Regions from separate parts of the Micromonospora lupini genome, predicted to be linked through region 3. Evidence: riboswitches for the same ligand, from Rfam matches in the RefSeq annotation. Region 3 holds a riboswitch; each other region holds the start of a gene.

Region 1 (2,193 bases), on a different contig from region 3:
CGCTCTTCTGCAACGACCAGTCACAGGCGCGGCCCTTCGGGTGCTCGTACGGGCCACCGTTGCGGTGGCAGCCGACGAACCGGTTGAACCCGGCCCGCTTGACCTCCTTGTAGGCGTGCAGGGTGCGCGGCGTGACGCAACCGGAGGTGGTGGGGTCCTTCTCGCTGCACGACTGCGGCTTCCAGTCACCGTCGGCGGTGCGACCCGGGCCGATCCGGGCGACAGGGGAGGTGGCGTCCACCAGGCCGCCGGTGAAACCCTGACCACCGACCAGTGCGAGCGACTTCTCCGCGTCGCGCTTGTCCTTCGCCATCAGGGCGGTCTGCTTCTGCTGCTCGCGGACCTCCGCGTCGAGGGCCAGCTTGGCCTGCTCCGCGCGGGCCTTTACCGCGTTGACCTCGGCGAGCTTCTTCTCGTTGACCATGTTCATCTCGTCGAGCGCCGCGGCCCGTCGGACGAACGAGTCCGGGGCGTCGCTCTCCAGCAGCATCGCGATCGCGCCGATCCGTCCGGTCCGGTACGACTGGGCGGCGATCTGCGCGACCTGCGGTTCCAGCGCCGCCAGGTCGGCCTTGGCCCGGTCGACCTCCAGCGCCAGCTCGAGCTGCCGCTTCTTGGACTTGTCCAGCTTGGACTTGGCCGCCACGTAGTCCCGGTTGGTCTGCTCGATCACGTCGTCGAGCAGCTTGGGCTCGTCCTCCTGCTCGTGCCCGGACGGTGTGGGGGTCGTCGGGGCGGCGTGGGCCGGGAGGGGTCCGGCGAACACGGTCAGCGCGGCGAGCACGGCCACCACGGGTGTCAACCAGCGGCGTAGGGGTGCCGTCACAATGTTCCCTTCCGTCGACCGCCGACCGGGTTAGCTGACGGGTTCGGGGCGGAAGTGGCCCCTACCGCTGACGCGGATTCACCCCACATACCTGGGTCCCCGGCTCGCCGGTTGGCGATTGGGCGGTGGCACCGCAGGCGCCGCTGCGCGCCTTCGTCGGTGACCGGCAGCGAGGTTACCCGAGAGTCCACCGCCTGAGCTACGTCCTGATGCCGACTAAAAGCGTCATTTCGCCATGGCGTTGAGTGACCAGTGACGCGGTTCTCAGGGCGGGTGCCCGATCCGGTCACGCTGAGGAGTGTCACCATGCCGTATCCGTGCTCCTGTTCGGCTCTGGCCACCTGTCGGTGGCGGTGGATGGGGTGTGCTCCGCTCGCGGTCGAGCCCGTCGGGCCGACCCGTTGGCGGGGAGCTGAGGGCGGCCAGTGCCTCCGTCCGGTCCGCGCGGGGGCGGCGTGCCGCGCTGGTGCTCGGCGATGTTCCCGCTGTTGACGGCGGGATCGGTCGGGTCGGTCAGCGCGACCAGGACGACCTCGTCGCCGACCTCGACCCGCGGCGCGCCGGGCCCGGCGGGAACGGGCGTCCGCACCTGCTGGCCTGAGCTGCGCCCGTCCTCGATCCGTACGTCCACGGTTCCGCACGGTCCGGTGGCCGGCGTGCCCTCCGGGTCGGCCGACGGTGGGCAGGGTTCGGTCACCACACGGGCCACCGGCCGTGGTGGCGCGGCGCGTCGGTGCCACCGCCGGCCTGCGGCACCCCGTCCCGTGGCCAGAGCACCACGGCGACGACGGTGGCCACGAAGAGCGGCACCACCGTCGCGACGAGGATCCGTCGTACCCGGGGCGGGGCGGGACGAGCGGAACGGCTGTGGTCGGAACCCAATGCGAGACTCCCAACGATCCGGTGCGGGGTACGTGCCGACGGGCCAGGCGGTTCACCTCCGCCTGACGAACGCGGTGACGAGCGCATCGGATGGCTGGTTGACTACCCAACGGTCACGGACAGTGACCGGTCGGCCCGGCGGGTAGGTGCCGGCGCCGCGCCGTGGCGGTGCCGGTGCCGGACTGCGTGGCGGGGTCCGGTGAGCCATCGTCGGAGATGGTAGTCACGTCGGGAGCCGGACTCGTCTGTCGGCTCAGCCCCGCTTCATGAGTCGACCGACGGCCGCCATCATCTCGGTGGCCATCTCGTCGGCCCGGCCCTCGGCCGCCCCCTCGTGCATGCAGTGCCGGGCGTGCCCGTCGAGCAGGCCCAGGGCCACCTTGTCGAGTGCGGCCTGGATCGCGGAGATCTGGGTGAGCACGTCGATGCAGTAGCGGTCCTCGTCGACCATCTTCTCGATGCCCCGGACCTGCCCCTCGACGCGA
Region 2 (2,193 bases), on a different contig from region 3:
CAACGCCGCGGGCGCCGGCCCCTCGTGGGGGACGGCGCCCGCGGCGTCAGCGCCTGGGTCAGGCGGAGTAGCCCCGGCTGGCGATCCAGTTGGCCAGGTCGATCGTGGTGATCCAGTAGGACGGGTCGGCCGGGTTCGCCGAGTCGGCGATCCGCACGGTGCGGCCGTTGTCCTTGTAGCCCACGACGGCGATGTAGTGCCCGCCGCCGTAGGAGTGCCAGCCGCCGTCGGTGTCGGTGGCGTCGCCGACGACGTTGGCGACCACGCCTCGGCCGTCGGTGATGGCCTTGACGACGTCGGCCTGGAGGCGGTCCATCTGCGCGCGGCTTGGCGCGCCCTCGAACATCCGGGTCCGGTACGGGGAGCCCTTCACCTCGGCGTTGAGCACCCGGGTGGTGTCCTCGGCCGAGTTGGTGCCCATCTCGGTGGTGCCCAGCTCGGCGCCGAGCTCCTCCTGCGTGCGGTCGATGCCGCTGGCGCTGAGGGCGTTGCGGGTCGCCGCCGGGCCGCAGTTGTAGTACGTGTTCTGCGCCTCGTAGTCGTAGTCGAGCACCTTGGTCGCGGGCGGCTTCGGCGGCGTCGGCTTACGGGTGAGGTCGGGGTTGCTCGTGGCCTTCGCAGCGGGAGAGGCGGCGCTCGTGGCCGGGGCGGCGGTGCTCGGCGCGGCCGAGGGGGGCGCGACGCGTGCCTGGCCGCGGGACGCGATGGTGTCGCTGCGCATCTCGGCGACTGTGGTCGAGGTGTGCCCGCTGGCCGGGGCCCCATCGGTGCCGGCGAGCAGGACGCCGGTGGTGGTGGCGATCGCGAGGGCCGCGGCGGAGGCGGCGACGATCTGGTACGGGCGCTCGGTCGCGAGGCGACGAAGCTGACGCTGCAGGGTGTGCTTCACGGGGTCCTCCACGGTTCGGGGGGAGAGCGGCACACCGGGCGCGGTCGGTGTCCGGGCAGGCGCCAGCGCGCGGACCGTGGTCCGCGGGTGGTGAACCGCTCAGGGGATCGCCCGGCGCGGCCGGGCGGGAGAGGCGGCGACCCGGGGGGTCAGCTCACCGTCACGAGGCGGATGAGCGGGGGTGCCGCGACGCCGTGGAGGCGTGGGACCAACCGAGGGGTGGAGAGGTGCTGCACGAGGATGGAACTCCTTCCGTCACCGCCTACCGGGTTAGCTGACGGATTCGGGCGGGAAGATCGCCCTACCGCGGGCCGTGGCTCGCGGATTCACCCCGGACTTACTGTGGGTCCCCGGTTCGTTGATCACGATTGAGCGGGTCGGCGCGGCGTCGCATCCTGCGATCGGTTACCGCACCGGACGGGACGACAGTACTGGCCGACGCTCACCCTGCCAAGCGGTGCCCACCTGCGTAAACATCGTCTGGTGCGACAATTTCTGCGCGTATTGCCGCTGACGTGACTCGATGGGACAACCGGTTACCGAGGCGTCCGTGGGTGACAACCGGACAGGTCGCCGGAAACGCCTCGACAATTGCGGGAACAATGGCCACCGATCGGGCCGGTCGCCCGATTTTCGCTGGCGGTGACCGGCCTCACATAACAGATCGGGCTCAACCCGCCCGGACGGGACGCCAGCGCGCCACAACGGCCGGACGCGACGCCCCGGTCGTCGCGCGACGGGACGGCACCGGGGTCGGCAACAGCCGGGCCGTCGCCGCGTACGCCTCCTCGGCGAGGGTGCGCGCCGACTCGGCGGCCAGCTCCGCGTCCCGCCAGGCGGACCGCTCCCGCTCGGCTGCTGCCCGGTGGTCGGCCAGCCGCGCGTCACGGATCACCCGGGTGAGAAGCACCTCCTGCTCGACCGGGTGCCGGCGGGGATCCCAGCCGCGCCGGTGCCCGAACACGTCCGCGAGCTGAGCCATGGTCAACTCTCCACGCCAGTGCGCGGCCATCGCGGCACGGTGCAGGTAGCGCTCCCGGGCGGCGTACTCGGCGGGGGTGTGCGGGGTACGCGGGGGCGGCAGCGCACCGGCGGTGGCGAGGCGGCGGGCGGTGGTGTCCGCGTCGTCGTACCGGGACCAGGCCCGCTGCGCCTCTTCCTGAGTGATCAGCCAGTCAGCGCGTCGTCGTCGGGCGGTCTGCGCGGCGCGGGACGCGGCCACGGCCACCTCCTCGGCGTACCGGCGCAGGTCGGCGACCTCGGCGGCGGCCACCTCGCGGGCGGTGGGCGCCGGCGGCGGCGGC
Region 3 (2,193 bases):
ACCGGTTCGGCTCGGCGGCGCTCACCCGGGCGGTGCTCCTCGGCCGGGATCCGGGCGTCGAGATGCCGCTATTGCCGGACTGAGGGGGGTTGTGGGGCCGCTTCGGCTGCGACCGGCGACACATCACAGCAGGTCGGCGGTTTAGCCGGCGGCTGACGGGTGACCCTTGAGGGGAACAGCCTGACGAGGGGGGCCCACCATGTCCGACGACACCAGCAACCGACCGAGCCGGCACGCCGAACGTCCGCACGACGTGACCGACCCCCTGCTCTGGCAGCTGGCGGTCGACGTGCTGAGTGCCCACGAGCCCGACGACGAGGGTCACTGCCGCAACCTGCAGTGCGCCGGCCAGTCCTGGCCGTGCTCGGCCCGGGCGGGTGCCGAGCAGTCGCTGCGGCTGGCCCGCAGGACGCAGGCCTCGGTCGAGACGGCCATCGACGGCGACGGTGCCGGCACGGGCTGGCCCGGCGAGACGGCGGCACCGGCCCCCCGCTGGGACCGTGACGCCACCGCGGTGATGTCGCGCCGAGGGTCGAGGGCGTCCGCCGCGGCGTGACCGCGCCGTCATCCGCGCCCCGACCAGCGCCCTCGAACGACCGAACGCTCGGCCGGTGACCCGGCCGAGCGTTCGAGTGTCGTACGTCAGAGGGCGAGCCGCTGACCGGGGAGGATCAGGCCCGGGTCGGCGCCGATCACCTGCCGGTTGCGCTCGTACAGCGCCTGCCAGCCGCCCGCCTGGCGGTGGCTGTCGGCGATCTCCGACAGGGTGTCCCCCGGCTTGACGACGTACGTGTCGCCGCCGGCCGCGGGCGCGGTGCGCTCGTGGTTGCGGGTCGCCGGCTGGTCGCCGCGCGACGACCGCTCCTTCGGGGCTGTGGACCGGTCCTTCGGGGCTGTGGACGTCGACGACTTCGGGGTCGACTTCGTCGAGGACTTCGTGGCGGAGCCGCCCGACGAGCCGCCCTTGCGGCCGCAGGTCGGCCACGCGCCGATGCCCTGCCGGTCGAGCACCTTCTCGGCGATGGCGATCTGCTCGCCGCGGCTGGCCAGGTCGGCACGGGCGGCGTACTTCTTGCCGCCGTAGCCGGCCCAGGTTCCCTGGGAGAACTGCAGGCCGCCGTAGTAACCGTTACCGGTGTTGATCTTCCAGTTGCCGCCGGACTCGCACTTGGCGACCGCGTCCCAGTTGACACCGGCCTGGGCCGGGGCCGCAGGGCCGAAGAGGGCGACCGCGCCGGTGACCGCGCCGACGGCAAGCGTGCCGACGGCGACGCGGCGGGTGGTGACCCGTCGATGACGGGGCGTGTGGACAGACGTCATGTGTGGTTCCTCCACGCCGGCGAGGTGAGCTGTCGGGTTCGGGCCGAGGAGCCCGGCCGCGCGGTGGCGGCTTCACCCCGAGGTGACATGCACCGAGGAACGTTGGGTCCCCCGCTCCTGCCCGGTTCTGGTATCCGACGACCGGGGGCAGGATTTGGCGTTGCCGGTCGCGGTGTCCACGGTGGCGGACTCGACCGACCGTAGGCACGGTCGGTGACGGTCGCCCAACCCTTGTGAACTTGTTCACCGGCCCACGCGGGGCGTCACCCGCACCGGTTGCGGGCACGTACTCGGTGTGCTGTGACCATCGTGGACCGTTGCCCACCGGAACCACCGGTAGCGGACCGCCGCCGCACGCCACCCACAGCGATGACCAACAGGGCCACAGAGAACAACGGAAACCAATCCCCGGTACGCGAGTAGACCGTGCCCCACCCGGTCGTCGAAGCGACGGTGACCAGCAACTCCGCGTCACCGGCGGTGGCCTCACCCACCACTCTGCCGTTGGGGTCGGTGACCGTCAGCCGGCCGAGCCCGGCGGCGCGGACCACGGTGAGCCCGTTCTCCACGCCACGGACAAGGGTCATCCGAGCGTGCAGCCAGCCGTCCGAGCTGAAGTCCAGGGCGGGGACGAGCAGCACGGTGGCACCCTGCGCCCGATACCGTCGGACCAGGCCCGGAAAGTCAAGGTCCTTGCAGATCGCGACGCCGAACCGCCCGTCCACGAGCGCCTCGTCACCAGGCGTCAGCCAGTCCTCAAGGCCGGGGACCAGGTGCTGTTTGGTGTACGTCGTGACCGTCCCGGACGGGTCCAGCACCAGCGCTACGTTGTACGCCGTGCCGGCCCGTCGGAGCACCGCGCCGACTACCACC
Region 4 (2,193 bases), 2.5 Mb from region 3:
GACCCGACCGGCTGACCTGCCCGTTGGCGGTGTCGGCGGTCGGGCCCGCCCGTACAGTTGCATACATAGCGATGTGAGCATACATTTGACCGGGTCCCGGGCGGCGACGGAGGGTGGATCTCGTGGGAGCAGGTCATGACCACCACCACGGGTCGGTCGCCAACGCCGCCCACCAGCACCGGGGCCGACTCTGGGCCGCGTTCGGGCTGCTCGCCACCCTGATGGTGGTCGAGGGTGTGGCCGCCTTCCACACCGGCTCACTGGCGCTGCTCTCCGACGCCGGGCACATGTTCACCGACGTGCTCGGCATCGGGATGGCGCTCGCCGCGATCACCGCCACCCGGCGGGCCACCGGCGACCCGCAGCGCACCTTCGGGCTCTACCGCCTCGAGGTGCTGGCCGCCCTGGCCAATGCCGTCCTGCTCTCCGGCGTGGCGGTCTACGTGGTGATCGAGGCGATCGGCCGGTTCGGCGACCCCCACGAGGTGCTGACCGGACCGATGCTCGTGGTGGCCGTCCTCGGCCTGCTCGCCAACCTGATCGCGTTCGCGCTGCTGCGCGCCGGCGCCCGGGAGAGCATCAACCTCCAGGGCGCCTACCTGGAGGTGCTCGGCGACCTGCTCGGCTCGCTCGGCGTGATCGGAGCGGCGCTGCTCATCACGGTCACCGACTGGTGGTGGGCCGACCCGCTGGTCGCGGTCGCCATCGGCGTGTTCATCCTGCCGCGCACCTGGCGGCTGGGACGCGCCGCCGTCCGCATCCTGGTGCAGGCCGCCCCGGAACACCTCCAGGTCACCGCCGTGCATGACCGGCTGGCCGCGGTGCCCGGCGTGGTCGAGGTGCACGACCTGCACGTCTGGACACTCACCTCGGGCATGGACGTGGCCTCCGCACACCTGATCATGGCGCCCGGCGCGGAGGTCGGCGCGGTGCTGGACGCGGCGCGCGCCGCCCTGCGGGAGGACTTCCGCATCGAGCACGCCACGCTGCAGATCGAGCCCGGCACCGCCCCCGGAGCCTGCGGCTCGATCGAGTGGTAGCGGTATTTGCAGAGCTTCCCTCGCATTCGCCGCAATTTGCCGTGGCGGGGCAGGCACCGTCTGTCACAACTGCTGCATCCGCCCCACCTGCCCCGGTAGGCTCGGTCCCGGCCACCACCCGGTGGCGCCCTCCCGGCGCCGGTGGCGGCCGCCGCCTAATCACTCGAGAGGGCGAACCGGGGAACCACGTTCCTGGGGTGCATCCGCGTCAGCGGTAGGGATCTTCCGTCCCGAACCCGTCAGCTAACCCGGTCGGCGGCTAACGGAAGGACATGCTCAGTGGCACCAGCACGACCACCCGCCGCCCGACTCGCGGCACTCATCGTCATGATGGTCACCCTCGGCGTCGCGGTACCGGTCGGCGCCGCCACCGCCGCTCCCCCCGGCGGTCTGCGGGCCGCCGCGGCGCCCGACGGCGACGAGGAGGGCGGCACCCCCGCGCTGCGGGCCCAGCTCGAAGCGGCAAGCAAGGGCTACCTGGACGCGAAGCGCGCCCTGGACACCTCCGTCCAGCGACAGCAGCAACTCGCGACAAAGCTCAAGGCCACCGAGGCTGAGATGACCGTGCGCAACGGCAAGGTCGGCGAGATCGCCGGCGTCGCGTACCGCACCGGCCGGCTCAGCACCGTCTCGGCATTGCTCAACACCAACACGCCCGAGGGCTTCATGGACCGGGCGGCAGCGCTGGACGTGGTGGCCGCCAACGAGGACCGGGTGCTGCGCGACCTGCACGCCACCCGGGACGAGGCCAACCGCACCCGCACCGCCCTGGACGGCGAGATCCGCGAGCAGCGCAAGCAGGTCGAGGTGATGGCCAAGCGCAAGGAGCAGGCCGAGCGGGCCCTCACGGTCGCCACCAGCAAGCCGCGCACCACCGCCGCCGACACCAGCTCCAACCGGGGCACCTCCACCGCCAACGCCCAGCCCGCGCCACGCAACTCCGACGGCTCCTGGCCGTCCGAGTCGTGCAGCATCAACGACCCCACCCCGGCCAGCGGCTGCATCACCCCACGCACCCTGCACGCCCTCAACCAGGCCAAGGCCGCAGGCTTCACCCACTACGTCTCCTGTCACCGCTCCGGCGGCTCCGGCGAACACCCCAAGGGCCGGGCCTGCGACTTCGCCGCGGCGAAGGGCGGCTTCGGCGGCGACG

Evidence for each region. A riboswitch is a leader RNA that binds a small molecule or an ion and turns the genes downstream of it on or off. The one in region 3 is predicted to bind cyclic di-AMP.
Region 1: another riboswitch for cyclic di-AMP. It lies ahead of OOJ91_RS23985 (coiled-coil domain-containing protein); the one in region 3 lies ahead of OOJ91_RS01575 (transglycosylase family protein).
Region 2: another riboswitch for cyclic di-AMP. It lies ahead of OOJ91_RS29920 (C39 family peptidase); the one in region 3 lies ahead of OOJ91_RS01575 (transglycosylase family protein).
Region 4: another riboswitch for cyclic di-AMP. It lies ahead of OOJ91_RS13075 (coiled-coil domain-containing protein); the one in region 3 lies ahead of OOJ91_RS01575 (transglycosylase family protein).

Annotation. Positions count from the first base shown of each region.
Region 1 is NZ_JAPENL010000002.1:1,967,768-1,969,960, forward strand. It holds gene OOJ91_RS23985 (coiled-coil domain-containing protein) at 1-826, opposite strand, end outside; cyclic di-AMP (ydaO/yuaA leader) riboswitch at 831-961, opposite strand; partial or broken gene OOJ91_RS23990 (YibE/F family protein) at 1,278-1,708, opposite strand; gene OOJ91_RS23995 (metal-sensitive transcriptional regulator) at 1,962-2,193, opposite strand, start outside.
Region 2 is NZ_JAPENL010000003.1:401,540-403,732, forward strand. It holds gene OOJ91_RS29920 (C39 family peptidase) at 59-901, opposite strand; cyclic di-AMP (ydaO/yuaA leader) riboswitch at 1,134-1,274, opposite strand; gene OOJ91_RS29925 (hypothetical protein) at 1,560-2,193, opposite strand, start outside.
Region 3 is NZ_JAPENL010000001.1:359,586-361,778, reverse strand. It holds gene dinB (DNA polymerase IV) at 1-83, shown strand, start outside; gene OOJ91_RS01580 (hypothetical protein) at 200-556, shown strand; gene OOJ91_RS01575 (transglycosylase family protein) at 643-1,320, opposite strand; cyclic di-AMP (ydaO/yuaA leader) riboswitch at 1,320-1,490, opposite strand; gene OOJ91_RS01570 (nitrilase-related carbon-nitrogen hydrolase) at 1,584-2,193, opposite strand, start outside.
Region 4 is NZ_JAPENL010000001.1:2,864,581-2,866,773, forward strand. It holds gene OOJ91_RS13065 (HelD family protein) at 1-15, shown strand, start outside; gene OOJ91_RS13070 (cation diffusion facilitator family transporter) at 123-1,040, shown strand; cyclic di-AMP (ydaO/yuaA leader) riboswitch at 1,183-1,314, shown strand; gene OOJ91_RS13075 (coiled-coil domain-containing protein) at 1,320-2,193, shown strand, end outside.